3 regions of the Methylovirgula sp. genome follow, and region 1 is predicted to be linked to each of the others. Evidence: predicted binding sites of a transcription regulator. Region 1 holds the regulator's gene; each other region holds the start of a gene.

Evidence for each region. The regulator PhoB, encoded in region 1, activates phosphate uptake and scavenging genes when phosphate is short. The targets are predictions, from matches to a motif close to TGTCATNNANCTGTCAT.
Region 2: a site for PhoB is predicted at 1,613-1,629, ahead of WDN02_RS08340 (UDP-2,3-diacylglucosamine diphosphatase). Genes of this name have one in related genera too.
Region 3: a site for PhoB is predicted at 1,534-1,550, ahead of WDN02_RS10145 (DUF47 family protein). Genes of this name have one in related genera too.

The regions. Positions count from the first base shown of each region.
Region 1 covers NZ_JBBCGP010000001.1:1,342,498-1,348,499, reverse strand. The annotation lists gene WDN02_RS06630 (autotransporter domain-containing protein) at 1-1,242, opposite strand, end outside; gene WDN02_RS06625 (hypothetical protein) at 1,474-1,635, shown strand; gene phoB (phosphate regulon transcriptional regulator PhoB) at 1,688-2,476, opposite strand; gene phoU (phosphate signaling complex protein PhoU) at 2,484-3,197, opposite strand; gene pstB (phosphate ABC transporter ATP-binding protein PstB) at 3,225-4,034, opposite strand; gene pstA (phosphate ABC transporter permease PstA) at 4,031-4,870, opposite strand; gene pstC (phosphate ABC transporter permease subunit PstC) at 4,873-5,865, opposite strand.
Region 2 covers NZ_JBBCGP010000001.1:1,713,290-1,719,291, forward strand. The annotation lists gene WDN02_RS08335 (glycosyltransferase family 1 protein) at 1-739, opposite strand, end outside; gene WDN02_RS08340 (UDP-2,3-diacylglucosamine diphosphatase) at 736-1,569, opposite strand; gene WDN02_RS08345 (porin) at 1,760-3,313, opposite strand; gene WDN02_RS08350 (hypothetical protein) at 3,587-4,021, opposite strand; gene WDN02_RS08355 (hypothetical protein) at 4,262-4,549, shown strand; gene WDN02_RS08360 (response regulator transcription factor) at 4,555-5,172, opposite strand; gene WDN02_RS08365 (HAMP domain-containing protein) at 5,169-6,002, opposite strand, start outside.
Region 3 covers NZ_JBBCGP010000001.1:2,081,643-2,087,644, forward strand. The annotation lists gene WDN02_RS10135 (nitrate/sulfonate/bicarbonate ABC transporter ATP-binding protein) at 1-997, shown strand, start outside; gene WDN02_RS10140 (host attachment protein) at 1,012-1,464, opposite strand; gene WDN02_RS10145 (DUF47 family protein) at 1,622-3,541, shown strand; gene WDN02_RS10150 (PEP/pyruvate-binding domain-containing protein) at 3,554-5,146, shown strand; gene WDN02_RS10155 (ATP-binding protein) at 5,191-6,002, opposite strand, start outside.

The sequences.
Region 1 (6,002 bases):
CTGATAGGTCGAGCCCGACGCCAGCGTCAAATTGCCGTTGATCGTCTCCGACGACCCCGGCGTGCCATCGCCCGGCGCAAAAATGCCGCCGGAATTAACCGTCGTCGCGCCGACCGAACCCGTGCCTGTCAGTGTCCCGCCAGAATTGATCGTCGGATCGAAGACCGAGCCCGTCACATCCAGCGTGCCACCATTGTTGACGGTCACATCGCTGCTGGTAATCGAACCCGTCACCTCCAGCGTTCCGCCGTTCACCGTCGTTGCGCCGCTATAGGTATTGGCACCGGTCAGCGTCAGCGTCCCCGGCCCATCCTGCACAATAGCGCCTAGTCCGCTGATTGTGTTGGCAAGAGTTACCGCAGAGCTCTGCACGAACGTGACGTTCGTGCTGGTCGTATCGAGCGCGATGCCGCCGTTCAGATGCCATGCGCCGGAGAGTGAAATTTCGTTGGCGCCGCCGGTGAATTCGATCGCGTCGGCCTGCGTCCCCGAGCCGCCATCGGCGAATCCGCCGGAGATTGTACCTGAATTGGTGACGGTCAGCCCGCTGCCGTCAATGCCGGCACCGCCAGCACCAGCGCTGTCAGTCCCAGCCCCGCCGTTACCGCCCTCAATCGTCCCCGAATTGATAATTGTGAGACCATTGAGCCCAGCGCCGCCAGCGTTGTCACCACCACCAATGGCGCCGCCTCTGAAGCCATTACCGCCGCTGCCAATACCTGCACCGCCACCACTACCGTCTTCGCCAATGTCGGTGCCGCCATCGCCGCCGGCGATGATACCGGAATTGATGATCGTGGAACTGGTAATCGTAAAGCCGGCGGCACCGCCGCTGTTACCGCCGGCGCCTGCACCGCCGCCACCGCCAATACCCGCGCCACCGCCGCCGCCGGCGAAGGTGGCCGCACCGCCCTGGATGGTGCCCGTATTCGTCAGTACATCAATCGTCCCGCTCCCAGGAGAGCCGGCATTGTCGCCGCCGCCGCCGCCGCCGACACCGGCGCCGCCGCCACCCTGGCCCAACCCTTGACCACCCGTCCCATTGCCGCCGTTGGCGCCGCCATGAGCGCCGCTGCCACCACTGCCGCCGCCGAAGCCACCACCACCACCGCCGCCGCCGTCGGTGGCGACGGTAGCACCATCGCCGCCAGTCACCTGCGCGAAGCTTTGCGCCGGCATAGCCACTGTGAACGTTCCGGCAAACACCAGAATCAGCGTGGCGGCGAAAACGGCTTTGGTCACAAGAGATCCCCGAACAATAATGCGCTGCGCGGCCGGTGTCCGATCACGGCGTGGAAATATATTTTAAGCCGCACGGGCCAGCGTAGCTTTTGACGTGAGCGGCACAATACGAGCTGGGTTCACAACGCCGTTATTAATGAGAACGCGGACGCTTTTCGGAATTCTGTTACACGGCGAACACACTCACGTATAAAGAATCCACGTGCTTCTGCGCATGGTCGAGGAGCAACAATGAATGCGGACCCATCGATCGCAGCAAAAGGCCGCCGCCAGCGTGCCCGTATCGCTGGCCGCCGCGCGGAAACCTGGGCCGCGCTCTATTTGCAGAAGGGTCCCGGTTCGAAATCCGCAGCGCGTAACACGGAAACCACGGTGGCCGTTAAGCTGCGATGATCTATGCAAGGCGGGGGTGGCCGAGCGTCGGCCACAGTATCGACCTGCAATCCTATTCGGTCTTGCCGAACGTCTCGTCGAAGGAATAGCCGGCGCCGCGGATCGTGCGGATCGGATCGCGCTCGCCGACCAGCGACAACGCCTTGCGCAGCCGGCCGACATGAACGTCGACGGTGCGCTCGTCGATCTCGGCCGAAAAACCCCAGATCGAATCCAGTAATTGCGCGCGCGAGAAGACGCGGCCGGGTTTGGCCATCAGATATTCGAGCAGGCGGAATTCGGTCGGTCCAAGATGGACGTTCCGATCGCCGCGGCTGACGCGCCAATTTTCCCGATCGAGCGCAAGATCGCCTGCAATAAGCAGCGCTGCGACACGATCCGGACGGGCGCGGCGCAGTAAGGCGCGTACGCGCGCCATCAGCTCGGGAACCGAGAATGGCTTGACGATATAATCGTCCGCGCCGATCGAGAGACCGCGCACCCGCTCGCTCTCGTCGCCGCGCGCTGTCAGCATGATGACTGGAAGGCTGCGCGTTGCATCGCGTGCCCGCATGCGCCGGCAGATTTCGAGCCCTGAGACGCCAGGCAGCATCCAATCGAGGATGACGAGATCGGGCGGCGACTCGACCAGCCGCAACTCCGCTTCGTCACCGCGCTCGACACGCTCGACGATGAAGCCCTCGGCTTCGAGATTATAGCTCAACAACAGGCTGAGCGCGGCCTCATCCTCCACGACAAGAATACGCGGCGGCGCGACGGCGGCGGAATTGACCCGGGGCGGCGCGGTTCGCACGTCTTGCTGCGAGCGCGCATCCGGAACTGAGACGATCTGATCGTTCATCTAGGACTCACTTCGGCATGGGCAGATAATCGGCCGCGGGCGAGGGGCCTTTCGGCCGATCCATCGGCAGACTTTCTCCGGTGACCAAATAGACAACTGTTTCCGCGATATTGGTGGAATGGTCGCCAATCCGCTCGATGTTCTTGGAGCAGAAGAGGAGATGCGCGCAGAACGAGATATTGCGCGGGTCTTCCATCATGAACGTCAGCAGGTCGCGGAAAACCGAATCTTCTAGCGCATCAAGTTCTACATCGTGCGTCCAGACCATGCGCGCGCGTTCAACATCGCGCAGTGCATAAGCATCGAGCGCGTCCTTCAACAGCATCGCGGCCGCCTCATGCATCGACTTCAGGCCGACTATGGCGCGGGGGAGCCGCGTCTCACCAGACAGCTTCAACGCCCGCTTCGCGATATTCTTGGCCAGATCGCCGACGCGTTCGAGATCGCCGGAAATACGGATCGCCGCGACGATCTCGCGCAAATCCGCCGCCAGCGGCTGGCGCTTGGCAATCGTCAGGATCGCCTGCTCTTCCACGTCGCGTTGCAGCACGTCGAGCCGCAAATCCATTGAGATCGTCACGCGCGCAAGATCGGAATCAAGCGTCGCGAGCGCATCCATCGCATTGCTCAGCATTTGCTCGGCGATGCCGCCCATTTCCGCGATCTTGCGGCCAAGGGCTTCGAGCTCGTCGTCGTAGGCTCTGACGGTATGATCGGTCATGGCAATAGGGTCCTGAAACCGGAAACCTCAGCCGAAGCGGCCGGTGACGTAATTCTGCGTCCGCTGGTTTTCGGGCGCGGTGAAGATTTGATGCGTCAGTCCAAACTCGACGAGCTCGCCGAGATACATGAAGGCCGTGTGTTCGGAGACGCGAACCGCCTGCTGCATGTTATGCGTGACGATGGCGATCGTGTACTTATCTTTCAGTTCGTCAATCAACTCTTCCACTTTCGCGGTGGAAATCGGATCGAGCGCCGAGCAGGGCTCGTCGAAAAGGATAACTTCCGGGTGGATGGCGACGGTGCGGGCGATGCACAGGCGCTGCTGCTGACCGCCGGAGAGCGACAGGCCGCTGGCGTTGAGCTTGTCCTTGACCTCTTCCCAAAGCGCGGCGCCGCGCAACGCCGTTTCCACCCGTCCTTCGAGATCGGCGCGTGACACGCGCTCGTAAAGCTTAACGCCGAAAGCGATATTGTCGAAGATCGACATCGGGAAGGGCGTCGGCTTCTGGAATACCATGCCGACACGCGAGCGCAGCAAGTTCAGATCCTGCGATGGCGAGAGAATATTCGTGCCGTCGAGTAAAACCTCGCCCTCGGCCCGCTGGCCAGGATAAAGATCGTACATGCGGTTCAACACGCGCAGCAAGGTTGACTTGCCGCAGCCGGACGGCCCGATGAGCGCCGTGACCTTATTGCTGTAGAGCGGGAGATTGACGTTCTTCACCGCATGGTGCGCGCCATAATAGAATTGCAGATTCTTCACGTCGATCTTCGTCGGAAGAGCCTTTTTCACCGGCGTGGTCGCTGCCACTACGGAAGGGCCTGCGGTCGTCATCGTGTACGTCCTTGCGAACTGAGAGTCCGCGCCAGGATCGACAATCCGAGCACGGTAAGCGTGATGAGGAGCGCGCCTGTCCAGGCGAGGCTCTGCCAGCCTTTGTAGGGGCTCATCGCGAATTGGAAGATGATCGATGGCAGGCTCGCCATCGGCGCATTGAGGTCGGTCGAGAAGAATTGGTTATTCAGCGCCGTAAAAAGCAATGGTGCCGTCTCGCCGCTGACGCGGGCGATCGCGAGGAGAACGCCGGTGATCAGTCCCGCCTGCGCAGCCTTGTAAGCGATCCGTTGCACGACGGTTGAGCGCGGCAGACCCAGTGCGCTCGCCGCCTCGCGCAGAGAGCCCGGGACGAGAAGTAGCATGTTCTCGGTGGTGCGCACGACGATCGGGATCACGATGACAGCGAGCGCCACCGCGCCGGCAATGCCGGAGAAATGTCCCATGCGCGTCACCATCACCTGGTAGACGAACAGGCCGACAACGATCGACGGTGCGCTGAGCAGGATGTCGTTGATGAACCGCACGACCGAGGCGAGCTTCGAATTGCGCCCGTATTCGGCCATGTAGGTGCCGGCGAGGATGCCGAGCGGCGTACCGATCAGGACACCAAGGATGGTGATGATCAGGCTACCGACGATCGCATTGAGAAGACCGCCTTCGCTATCTGGCGCCGGGGTGCTTTGCGTAAATACTTTAAGCGAAAGGCCGGAGAAGCCGTTCCAGAAAAGCGTAATAAGAATGAGCACCAGAAACGTCAGGCCGAAAACGACCGAGGCGTAGCAGAGGCCGAGCCAGATGGCGTTGGCGCGCTTGCGGTTTTCGTAAAGTGCCATGATTACCGCCCCGCCTGCCTCTCGAGCCGCATCAGCATCAGCCGCGAGATCGAGAGGACCACGAATGTGATGACGAAAAGGATGAGCCCCAACTCGATCAGCGACGACGTATAAAGTTCGTCAACGGCTTCGGTGAACTCATTGGCGATCGCGGCGGAAATCGTTGTGCCGGGCGCCATCAGCGACGTTGGGATCACGTCGGCATTGCCGATGACGAATGTGACCGCCATGGTTTCGCCGAGTGCCCGGCCAAGGCCAAGCATGACGCCGCCCAGCACGCCGACCCGCGTATAGGGGATGACGATGTTGCTGATCACCTCCCAAGTGGTGAATCCATTGCCATAGCCGGCTTCCTTAAGGAGCGGCGGGACCGTGTCGAACACGTCGCGCGACACGGCGGAGACGAAGGGAATGACCATGATCGCGAGAATGAGGCCGGCCGTCAGCAGGCCGATGCCGTAGGGCGGCCCGGCGAACAGGATATTGAACACCGGCACTTTGGCGAACAAACCGATCAGCAAGGGCTGAACATGTTGCTGCAGGAAAGGCGCGAGAACAAACAGGCCCCAGAGCCCGTAGATGATCGAAGGAATGCCGGCGAGAAGCTCAATCGCCGTACCAATCGGACGGCGCAAGGCATGCGGGCAAAGTTCGGTAAGGAAGATCGCAACGCCGAGGCCGATCGGCACGGCAATGACCATCGCGATGATGGATGTGATCACCGTGCCGTAGACCGCCGCCGGGGCACCATACTGGCCGGTGGCAGGGTTCCAGACATTGGTGAAGAGAAAGCGGAAGCCGAACGCTTTAAAGGCGGGAATCGAGCCGTTGATCAGCGTCGCGATGACGCCGCCGAGGAGCAGCAGGACGATGACAGCGGCGCTGAGCGTCAGCCACCGAAACGCGGTGTCGCGAAACTTGAACCCGGTCAATACGCGGGCGCGGGCGGCAGCTTCGTCAATCACGCGGCCACTCTTCACTGCTATATCCGCCAAACGTCGCCTCCGCACTTAGCGCAAGAAATTCGTTCGCGATGCGCTTCGCTTATTTTCAAGCCGCACAATCTACGCCGGATGTCGGCGCCTGCGTCATGCGTGAGACTTGCCGCGGCGATCTGTGCCCGCGGCGGTCC
Region 2 (6,002 bases), 370 kb from region 1:
CATCGGCCGAGGAATAGACCTGCGCCAGACTTTCGCCGCTGCGCACGCCGAGAAAATGAGCGTCGGGATAAGTCGCGGCGAGGCGCGTCTGCAGTGGCCCATCGCCGACGACGACCTTCGAGCCGGGCAGGTCGAGCTTGAGGAAAGCCTCGATATTCTTTTCGACCGCAAGGCGGCCGACGAAGAGGAAGATGGGGCGCGGCAACCCCGCCAACGCATCCTCCGGCCGAGGCCGGAATAAGGTGCCGTCTACACCGCGCGACCAACGCATCAAATTGCGAAAGCCGCGGCCGGCGAGGATATTCTCCAGGCTCTGCGAGCTGACCATCGTGCCCGCGGCGGCGCTGTGAAAGCGGCGCAGGGCAGCATAACTCACCCGCATTGGCACCGGCAGGCGCGCGGCGACATATTCCGGGAAGCGGGTGTGATAGCTCGTCGTAAAGGTGCGCTTGCCGTGCAGGCAGGCGCGGCGGGTGGCAAGACCGATCGGCCCCTCGGTCGCGATATGGATGAAGTCGGGGTTGAACTCAGCGAAAAAGCCCGCGACCTTGCGCGGATTGGCCAGCGCCAGACGAATTTCCCGATAGCCCGGCAGTGGCAGGGTCCAGAAATCCGCCGGCGTCAGAAACCTGACATCGACACCGAAATTCGCCGCATGGGCGGCGATATTCTCAAGCGAGCGGACGACGCCATTGATCTGTGGTCCCCAGGCATCGGTGGCAATGAGAAGCTTGGTCACGCCGGAGAAGCCTCAACCTCTTGCGCCTCGACCTCGTGCTGCGGCATGCCTGCAATGGCTTCCTTGGCTTCGCGCACCTTGTCGGCCCAGTGGATGATTTCGAAACGGCCGTCGAAATGTTCAACCAGCGCGGTGCAGCTTTCGACCCAGTCGCCCGTGTTCATGTAGCGGACGCCGAAGTCGTCGTGGATCACGGCATGGTGGATATGACCGCAGATCACGCCCTGCGCGTCGCGCCGGCGCGCCTCGCCCGAGAGCGCGGTCTCGAAACGGCCGATATGGTTGACGGCGCTCTTCACCTTCAATTTCGCCCAGGACGACAGCGACCAATAATCGAGTCCAAGCCGCCGGCGGACCATATTGAGATAGGTGTTGATCCCCAAGGCCAAATCGTAAGCTCCATCGCCGAGCACGGCGAGCCAAGGTGCATGCCGGACGACAAGATCGAACTGATCGCCGTGCATGACGAGGTAGCGCTTGCCGTCCGCCCCCTCGTGAATTGCTGTATCCATGACGTCGATACCGCCGAAATTATGCCCGACGTAATCGCGCATGAATTCGTCGTGGTTGCCAGGAATATAGACGATCTTGACGCCTTTATGGACGCGTTTCAACAGCTTGCGGACGACATTGTTGTGCGCTTCCGGCCAATACCAGCCGGATTTCAGCCGCCAGCCGTCGATCACGTCACCGACGAGATAGATCGTATCGACGTCGCAATGCTTGAGGAAATCGAGCAGTAGACCTGCCTGGCAACCTTTTGTTCCCAAATGCAGATCGGACAGGAAGAGTGTCCGGACGGCGAGGCCGTCGAAATGCTTTTTCGCCACGGTTCCGACTCCGGTAGAGAAATCATGTCCTTGGCCGAGTCGGGTGGCACTTTGATGACAGTTTGCCGCTTTGCATCAAGCACTTGGGCAAAGTGTCCGGACAAAAGCGATGGCGCAAAAGAAAAGCGCCGGATGGTTGCCCATCCGGCGCTGATTTCAAGCCGTCAGACTTGGCTTAGAAGACCTTGGCTTAGAAGAACCAAGCCGTGCCGAAGGCGATATCGTCCACGGAGATTTTGCCGCCGGACTGGTTGATCGACCAGGAGTGACCGTATTCAGCCTGCAACGCCATCCAGGGAGTCAGCTGATAACGAGCGAAGCCGATGATGCTCTCGTTATCCTTGACCAGGTATTGCGAAACAGTCGCGTAATAGGCGCCGGTATCTTCCGCGCCGGTCAGGTTAAGCGCACTGACGCCGAAGCTGGCGCCGAAGGTGAACTTATCCCAGGTGTAGGACGCCTGTCCGTATCCACCGAAGGACGTACGCGGATCCCCGGCAAAGTCGAAGCCGTTCAGGAAGAGGCCCGTCGTGCCGAGGCCCTTGCCGTAATAGCCGTAGGCGACGAAGCTGAAGCCATCGATATCCAACTTGGCAAAGCCGTCCACGCCCCAGCTTTCGATAGCTGCGCCAGGTGCAAGGAAGGCGGAATCGCCAATATCAGCCTTGTGCTCCTGCCACACACCGTCACCCGACACGGTCAGGTTCGCACCGGGGGCAATCACACCCTTCCACTTGATCTGGGCCTGCACCTCTGGAGCTTCCGATTCGTGAATCAGCAGGCCAGGTCCGCCAAGCGGATCCGCCAGGCTATTAGTCGCATTATAAGGCGCGAACGCACCGAGCGACGCCGTGAAGCCGTTGAAATCCGGCGTCGTATAAGTGACCTGCGGAATCCAGTCGGCATAGACATAGCCCACGCCAATACGGCCGAGTGTCGTGTTGCTGTTCTGGCTGATGGTGGGAGTCGTGCCGAAGCCAAGCAATGTTGCGTCGTTCAGGATGGCGTCAGACCCGAAGAGGCCGAGATCGCGGCCGATCTTGACTGAACCGAAGGTCGGCGTGCCGACCGTGCCGAAGACCTGACGAAGATCGATGCCGGGCGAACCGAGCGCCTGCGCGTTGCCGGCGCTGTTGGCGCCACCGACACCGGTCACGTTGTCGCCGCCCGTATAGGCGCCGATCGTAAAGCCGAGATCATAACCCATCTGGTTGGTCGCTATGCTGAGCACGATGGCGCTTGGCAGGAGGCCAACGGTGATGTTGTTTTCCGCGTTAACCTTGCTTGCGCCCGTGGTCGCGCCGACGATGCCGCCGCCGATCGCGGAACCCGAGGTCTTCTGCTGGAAGTCTTCGACACCACCGAAAATGAGGTCGCCGGAGATCTTCACATCGATCGCGCCGACTTCACCTTCCTTGGTGATCAGGCCGGGGATGTGAAAGCCGATGCCCTTGTCGAGGCGGGTGAGATAGCGGTCATCCGGAACGACGACGACGCCGTCCTTCGAATAATGACGGCTATAGGGGCGGCCCATTTCCGCCTTTTCCGCCGCGTGGCGGGACTTCAGTTTGGAATATTCGCCGTGCGTCAGAACGCCTTTGGCACGCAATTGATCAAGCAGCTGGTCCGTAACGTCTGCGCGGGCCTGGCTGACTGCCGCCATGCTCACCGCTGCCGCCGCCGCGAAAACGACCATCCGCGCAAGGCGGCCGCTGCGGCGAGACTCGGATGGAAATTTCGCCATCGAATGTATCCCCCTCGTTATAACTATTATGAGTCGAGTTATTCCGAGGCCGATCCTAGAGATTTTCCCGAAACGGTCGATAGCTTGTGCGGCTTAGCACCGCATTTCGCGACGCTATGTGGCAAATGGGCGACAGAATTGTGCGTAGCGCACGCCCGAAATTTGTCACGCGGCTGAGTCGCGCACGATCAAGAAAAATCAAAGCTTAAAAGGGAGTTAAGCGCGGCGCACCGTTGCTTCGCGGCGCGCCGATTGTGCGGCGGGCGTGCTTTGTCAGAAACTGCCCGCCGGACGCGGACCGGGTGATAACGCCGGCCGGGGCGGGGCTGAATCGTGTGTGTAGCCAGTCGCTGCGCCACCAGCCGCGGCACCGCCTTGATAGGGCGCGAGCGTATCCTGGTACATTTCCAGGCAAGTCAGCATTTCGACGTAACTGGGAATTGGATGCGGCGGAATGCAACTCTGCCGGCTCGTGGCCTTGAATTTCGACCATTTCTGGCCGAGCTGCGTGCGCGCCTCTTTCTCGTCCAATATGCAATTGCGATAAGTTTCCTTCGGATCGGTCGTCCCATAATTCTGCGCTGCGCGGCAGGTCCTCTCCATATTCAAAACCGGGATGCGGTCGAGTGAAGCCGATGCCGGATAGCTCATGAGCCCCGCGCTGGCGGACAGCAAAAACGCGGGCAGCAGAAGAATACGGAAGCGCAAGGTGGGAACTCCAGCCGTGAAGCCTGATCAATAGCCTAATTTAGCGCTGCTGAACTGCAACACCAGGTCGAAAAGAGTCTGCGGCCCTCACCGGGCCAGGGTCGGCAAGCTACGCATATGTTTCGCAATCTACAACAGATCATGGAACGGTCGCCTCGCCGCGGCGTTCGCCTCAAGCGAAAATCCGGGCGTTAACTTTTTGTTATCGCGAAACGGAGCATCCTTGGGGCGGAGGCTCTGATGATCCAACTTGCGCTCATCTCGTTTGCTTTCGGCGCTTTGCTTGCCGGCCGCTATCAATTTCTCGTCCTCAGCGTGGCGACGTTCTTCGGGCTTCTCGGCGTCGCGCTCTATGCGCATGCGGCGCATCTGACGCTAATGAACGGTTTTCTCGCCGGGTTGTTATTCGCGATCTGCCTCCAGGGCGGCTATCTGACCGGCGCACTTTTTTTTGAACTGTGTCTTCCGTTCGTCAGGGCGCCGGCGCATGCGAAGGCGCAGATGAATTCGCAGCACCACTGGCGCTGAAATCGCTAAGCTTGGCGGTTTTGCAGCGAAAAGCGGATGAGGTCCGTTGTCCGTTCAAGCCCGAGCTTTTCCTTGAGGCGTGAGCAGGAATTCGCCACGGTCTTGTAGGCAATGCCGAAGGTATTGGCGATTTCCAGCAAGCTTTTGCCTTCGCCCAGCAACCGCAAAATTTCCATTTCGCGGTTGCTCAGCTTTTGCAGCGGGTCTTCCTCATTGGAAGCCGAGAAGACGAGTTCGTTCGCGGCTTCGCGATCGACATAACGCTGGCCGGCGGCGACGCGTTTGACCGCCGTGACCAATTCGTCGGCCGGCGCGCTCTTGCTCACGTATCCTGAAGCACCGCCGCGCAAAGCACGCGAGACATAACCGGCTTCCGAATACATCGTGAACATGACGATCCGCGTCGTCTTGTTCTCGTTCTTCAGCCGTTGCAGCAATTCGAGCCCGCTGCTGCCGTTGAGATTGATGTCGAGGACGATAATGTCGGGCGATTCGCTGCGCAGTTTCGACAGGCCCTGCTGCGCGGTGCCCGCCTCGACGACTTCGGAGCCGGGGATGGTGCCGAGCAGGCGCCGCACGCCCTCGCGGACGATGCCGTGATCGTCGATCACCAGGATCTTCATTGCGCCGCCATCCCCTGCGCGAATTCGAGGTCCTCGTCGCTCGGCAAGGGCAAGCGTGTGGTGACGACGACGCCCAACCGGTCGCTCCGGTTGTCGACTGTCAAAGTGCCGCCGAGCAGCGTCGCGCGTTCCTTCATTCCGATCAAGCCGAAGCCTCCGGAGGCGTTGTTGGCGTCGAAGCCGCCGCCGTTGTCCGACACGCGCGCGACAAGAAAACCGCCGTCGTATGTTTCCTCGATTAAAACTTCGATGCGTGATGGCCGCGAATGCTTGACCGCGTTGTTCAGGCTTTCGCGGATGATGCTGTAAAGCGCGCCATCGACACGCGGCCCCCAGGTCTTGTCCGGTGCCTTGACGCTGAAGGTGATCTCGGGGCGTCTCGACTTCCAATAGGATACGAGGTTCTCGACGGCACTGGCGAGGCCCAGCGCATGCAGGCCGGATGGCCGCAACTGGCCGAGGATAGCCTTGACGTTTCGCTTCATTTCGGCGACGGCGCCGCGAATAGCGTGGGCGCGGTCAACAATGGCCGGAAAGTCCTTGGTCTGCGCCAATTCGCGGATGGTCATTGCGTCGACGTCGGCCGAGAAGAGAAGCGGACTGATGTCGTCATGCAGGTTGCGGGCGAGTTCGATGCGCTCTTCTTCCTGCACCGTCTCAAGCTGTTCGTGCAGCCGATGATTGCGGTGTTCCATTTCCGAAAGACGAACCGCCATGTCATTGAAGCCGGCGCTGAGCTTTGCAAGTTCGCGTGGCGCGAAGACGGGTACGCGGGCGCGATAGTCGCCATTGCCGATACGCGCAAACCCGCGGGTCAGTTCCTCCAGCGG
Region 3 (6,002 bases), 740 kb from region 1:
CGGTCTTGATGCGCGTGGCGTGCCGGAAAAGGAGGCGCGTGCCCGTGCCTTGGATGCGATCGAACTCATCGGCCTCGACGGATTTGAAAATGCCTATCCGCGAGAGCTTTCCGGCGGCATGCGCCAGCGCGTCGGCTTTGCGCGCGCCCTCGTCGTCGATCCGACAGTTCTCCTGATGGACGAGCCGTTCTCGGCGCTGGACGTGTTGACCGGCGAAACTCTGCGCAGCGATTTCATGGATCTGTGGACAGCCGAGCGGCTCTCGATCAAATCGGTTCTCCTCGTAACTCATAATATCGAGGAGGCGGTCTTCATGGCCGACCGGGTTCTGATCTTGGCGCCCAATCCCGGCCGCATCGCGGGGGAAATCGATGTTGCATTACCACGCCCGCGTCAACGTCTGAGCAGCGAGTTCCGTGACCTCGTTGACGACATCTATGGACGAATGACGGCTGGGCCAGCACCGACCGCCGACGGCAAACGGCCGGCGCTGGCAAGTATTGGCACCAATCTGCCGATCATGTCGGCCTTGCGAATTGTCGGACTGACCGATGTCCTGGCGTCAGCGCCCTTCTGCGGCAAAGCGGATCTCCAGGTGCTCGCGGCACGCTTGCATCTCAGCGCCGAGGATCTCTTTCACCTTGCCGAAATGAATCGGATGATGGGTTTTGCCGAATTGCGTGACGGTGACCTCCACCTGACAGCCGCCGGCCGCGCCATCGCGCAAGCCGATATACCGGAACGCAAGCGCCTCTTCGCTGAACATCTGCTGCGCGCGATTCCACTGGCGGCGCACATTCGCCGCGTGCTCGACGAACGGCCGGAGCACATCGCGCCCCGCAGCCGCTTCATTGCCGAGCTTGAAGACCATTTAAGCACCGAGGATGCCGAACGTACCCTCAATGCCGTCATCGGCTGGGGGCGTTATGCCGAATGTTTCGCCTACGACACGCTGCACCTCCGGTTCAGCCTGGAAGATTCAGCGGCGGCGGAATAGGGGGCCGCTTTAGCTCATGCGCTGGCCAAATGCTCCTCGATTGTCCCGATCGGCACATTCGTCAGATCCTTATGAACTTCGGCGAGAATGAGGGCGCGTGCCGCGGGAGTCAGGCTCTGGCGGACGAGGCCGAGTGTATGTGGCGGCGCGACAAGGACCAGGTGCTTGAACTTTCTCTCGCTTGCGGCAGCGTCGATGATCCGCGTGATTTTTTGCAGAAATTGGGCTTCTTCCTGAGCATGGAAATCGGTGGCCTCGTAGGCGCTTCGGCTGCCGTCTCCGTTTGATTGAAAGGATCGGCCCGGAGCATCGGTGCCGAGTTCGGCCGTCCGGAGATGCGGCTCCGAATGGATTTCGATTGGCTTGAGGTTAAGCAGCTCAGCATCGCCCTCGTTTCGGAGCAAAAGAGCTTTTTGGCCGTCACAAACCAGGACCCAACTTTCATTCGGAATTCTGAGGTTTCCCATTTCTTTTCCTCGTTGTTACGCCAGAGTCGGTTCTCTGTTGCAGAATTTGGCGTGACCGAATTTGCCTTATGTCAAAGAAGTATAATCGAAATGAGGAAAGATGTTCAGGTTCGCGCTCCGGGGGTGACGCGGCGAAGGTTCATGGCTGCGAGGCGTTATGAAATCGGAGATCGTTGAATGGTTGGGACAATCCGATTTGCTTTTGCCACAACTCATTGCCGAGGGTTTGGCCGCCAATGACAGGGTAAAGGCACGACTGAGCGTCCTCCAGACAGCTGCTCAACATGCGCGCGATCCGCAGACGGCATTCGATCTGACTGAGGAGTGCAGGGCTGCGGGGCTTGATCCGCTTCCGCTCCAAGCGCTCGTTAAATCGGCAAGCCTTTCGAGCGGAGAAATCATCACCGCAACAGGTCTTGCGGCGCTGGGTACGGCGATCTGGGCCGATATTACGGCAATGTTACAGGCTGTGCATGCTGGAGATGGTGCGCGCGGCGAACAATACGAAGCGCGGCTTGCCGCGAACAGGTCCGCGATTCCGCTGGGAACGTCCGATAATCTTGCGGCTAATCAGATCGTCAAGCTCACGGCAATTTCGGCCGAAGATAGTCTGCATCGCCTGATCATGGACTTGCATCGCGCGCTCAACACGCTCGCGGCGACGCACGCACAAGAATTGGTCGCTGGTGCGCACGCCTATGGCTTGACGCCTGACGATAAGACGGCGGTCAAGGCTTTCATGCGTGGCGTTGAGGCGACTCGCGACTTGAAATTTGGCCATCCCGGCCTCGCCACGACCGCGATGCGTTCGGGCAGCCGTCTCACGATCCAGAACGATATCGGCGAAACCGATGCCCATGTCGTTGTGATCGGCGTGGAAGCCGATTCTGTGACGATCACTTATACGGACGTTCACCACGCCCGCGCCAAGTTCTTCGCCGATCTCCTGCGCAATTTTCCAGTTCAATGGAACGGGCTTGCGCATACAAACGCAGCGAAACTGCATGACGAAGAGGCCTTTTATCTCGTCACCGGCCGTTTTGCCTTTCACGACGCTAAAGCGCGTGATCACTTTCTCGAGGAACTCGGCGCCTCGCTCGTCTTCCTGATCGATTGGAACAAGGCGCGAAAAGTCCTGCGCGAATTCGTTGCGAATGCGGATGCGGTCCGCATTCTGGATTGGGCCGCGCTTCATCGGGTGGGCCATCGTGGCTTTATCGAACTTGGCGGTGCAACTCTCGTCACGTCTGCGGTGCGGCATGCTGCATCCGCGCGGATTGGCTTCGGCGAGCGGTTGGCGGAGGCGCTTGGGCGTGAGTCGGCTGTTGATTTTCTCAAAGCCGTCTTGCGGATTTCGGTTGAGGCCCTGAAGCAGGGCGGCTCGGAACGCTTGGCGAAGGCCGGCATCGAAGAGGCCCTTGTCGCGCATTTGCAGCGCGCCGATACGAGCCTTCTAGCAATCGTGATTCGTCAGGCCGGTCTCGCGCGTGAAATTGCCGCCGCGATCGCGCAATTCCTTGATGGTCGGCGCCGGCAACAAGCCCCGGAAGACGCGCGGCTGGCGCAGCGCGCGAGCCGCATCGAAGAAAAAGCCGATCGCATCGCCCTGGAGGCGCGCAGCAAAATTGCGCGATTGGGCGTCGATCGCGGCATTGAGCGCCTGGTCGATGTGATCGAGCAGACGATCGATGAGCTTGAAGAGGCCGCGTTTGTCGCGACGCTTCTTCCGAAGGATGTCGCACCGGAGATTCTTGATTGTCTGATTGAGCTTTGCGGAATTGTTGTCGCGGGCATTGAGTCCGCAGCCATCGGTACGGCCTCTGCCACCGAAATATCGGAGGGGCAACGTGTCGATTTCGAGGATACGCTCGCCGCGGTCACCAGATTGATCGAAGACGAGCACCGGGCCGATGTCGCCGAGCGGGTGGTGACGACGAAAATCCTGACCGGCGCTTATGATCTCAAAACAAGCCTTTCGGTCTTGAGCGTCGCACATCCGCTCGAGCGCGCGACGGATCAATTGGCGCGTTTCGGCCATTCCTTGCGCGATCACGTCCTCGCCGACCTTTCAACCTGACGGCAAAATCACATGACAATCCTTTTTATCGGCGATGGCTCGACAACGCTCTATCCGGCGGATGTCGTTGGCGCCAAAGCAGCCAATCTGGCGCATATGGCGGCTCTCGGTCTGCCGGTGCCCCCAGCCTTTATTCTGCCTGTCGAACTTTGTGCCGCGATCACCAAGGGCGAGCCGGGTGCCAGGAAGACGATGGTGGAGGGGCTCGACGCGGGACTCAAATTTCTCGAGCGCGCGACCGGAAGGATTTTCGGCGACCGGCGGCGCCCCCTCCTGGTGTCCGTGCGTTCGGGGGCCGCGCGCTCAATGCCGGGCATGTTGGATACTGTGCTCGATGTCGGTTGCGTGCCCGCTGCCGTTCGCGGCCTGATCCGCATGACCGGAAATCCGCATTTCGCTTATGATTGCCGGCGCCGCTTTCTAGAGAGCTATGGCGACGTGGTTCTCGGTATTGAAGCGGCGCTCTTCGCCGTCCCGCTCGCGTCACTTGCTGCCGCCGAGGACGAAGCACAGGAGCAAGACCTCGATAGCGAGGCGCTGGAGAGACTTGCGGCGACCTATCAACAGATTGTTGAGGACCACGGGTCCTGCGCCGACGATCCGCGTGACGATCTCAAAGCAGCTGCAGAAGCGGTCTATATGTCGTGGATGAGTGAGCGTGCCTGCGCCTACCGCAAGATCGAACATCTCGAGGATTTGCAGGGCACGGCGGTCACGGTTCAGGCCATGGTTTTTGGCAATTATAATGTGCGTTCCGGCGCCGGCGTCGCGTTCTCGCGCAATCCGTCGACAGGCGATGCGGAGCCGGTCATCGACGTTTTATTCGGTTCGCAGGGAGAAGATGTCGTCTCCGGCCGTCGCAACCCGCAGAGCGAGGACGCGATCACGCGGCTTTTGCCCGCGGTGGACGCCGAGCTGCGCACCGCACTCAAACGGCTTGAGCAAGAGTTCCGCGACGTTCAAGATGTCGAGTTTACCATCGAAGATGGAAAATTGTGGCTTCTGCAAACGCGCTCGGCGAAGCGTACGCCGCGCGCGGCCGTGCGTTTCGCTATCGATTTCGTCAAGGAAGGACTCATCGCGCCCGCCGAGGCTTTGCAGCGTCTTGACGGGGTCGATTTGACGCGTCTCGCGCATCAAAAGCTGGTGGATGCGGGCGCGCCCGTCGCGCGCGGCGTCGGCGCGGCGGCGGGCATCGCGACCGGGCGCGTTGCCTTCGATTCGCCGAGCGCGACGCGGCTCGCCGCAGACGGCGACCCGGTCATTCTGGTTCGGCCAAATATCAGCACCGCTGATGTCAGCGGCTTTGCTGCGGGTGCGGGCATTCTCGCTGCCGTGGGTGGCCGCACCGCACATGCCGCGTTGGTCGCGCGCCAATTAGGGAAGCCCTGTATCGTCGGCTGCTCCGAGCTAGAGGTCGATCCTTCACATCAGAAGGCGCGGATCGCAGGAAACGACATTCACGAAGGAGATTGGTTATCAATCGACGGAGGGACGGGAGAGATTTATCTCGGACACGGCCAGATCTCGACCGAAGAGTCGAAGGCCGAGCTTGATGAAATTGCGCGCTGGAAAAACGCGACAGCCCTTCAAGAGCGCGCTTGACGAAGCGGCCGCGGCTTCGAGACAGTTACTTCCACCTCGCGTCACTATTCGACGATGGGAAGTTTGAAACGGAAAGTCGCGCCGTTCGTTGCGGACGGATCAAGCCATAGGTCTCCGCCATGAGCGACAATGATCGTCTGGCATATCGACAAACCGACGCCCATGCCGTCCGGCTTTGTCGTTTTGAAAGGCGTGAACAATTGGTCTGCGATCTCCGGCGACAAGCCAGGCCCGCTGTCGGCAATCGTCACGACAATATTTCCATCAGCAGACGAAGTGAACACGGACAGTTGGCGACGTGTGCCACCCGCCATCGCTTCGACGGCGTTCCGCATCAAGTTCAGCAACGCCTGCTGGATTTGGACGCGGTTGATGAGCACTTGAGCGTCATCTTCCAAATTGAGTTCGATACGTACGTCAGCTTCCTTGGCGACGATCAAAACCAGATCGTTCACGTTTAAAATGGTCTCGCGAATACTCGAGAGCTGACGCTCATCGGGTTGGTCTGCAACGAAAAACCGAAGGTGGCGAATGATTTGATCGGCACGGCTCGCCTGTTCGATAGCCCGGTCCATGGCGATCATCAGAAGATCGGCCTCGGATAAGGTTGTTTGACCTCGGTTCATCAATCGCCGCGCTGACGTCAAATAGGCGACGATCGCTGTCAGGGGCTGGTAGAGCTCGTGGGCAAGGGCTGTGGACATCTGAGCCATCGCCCCCAAACGGGCGAGATGCAGCAGCTGATGACGTAGCTCTTCTCGCTCCGACTCGAGCTTCGACAGGCTGAGGCTGTTATCTGGTGCAGATGAAATTACGCCTCGGCGAACGACCTGCGAGATCCCGATCGCTTCACCGC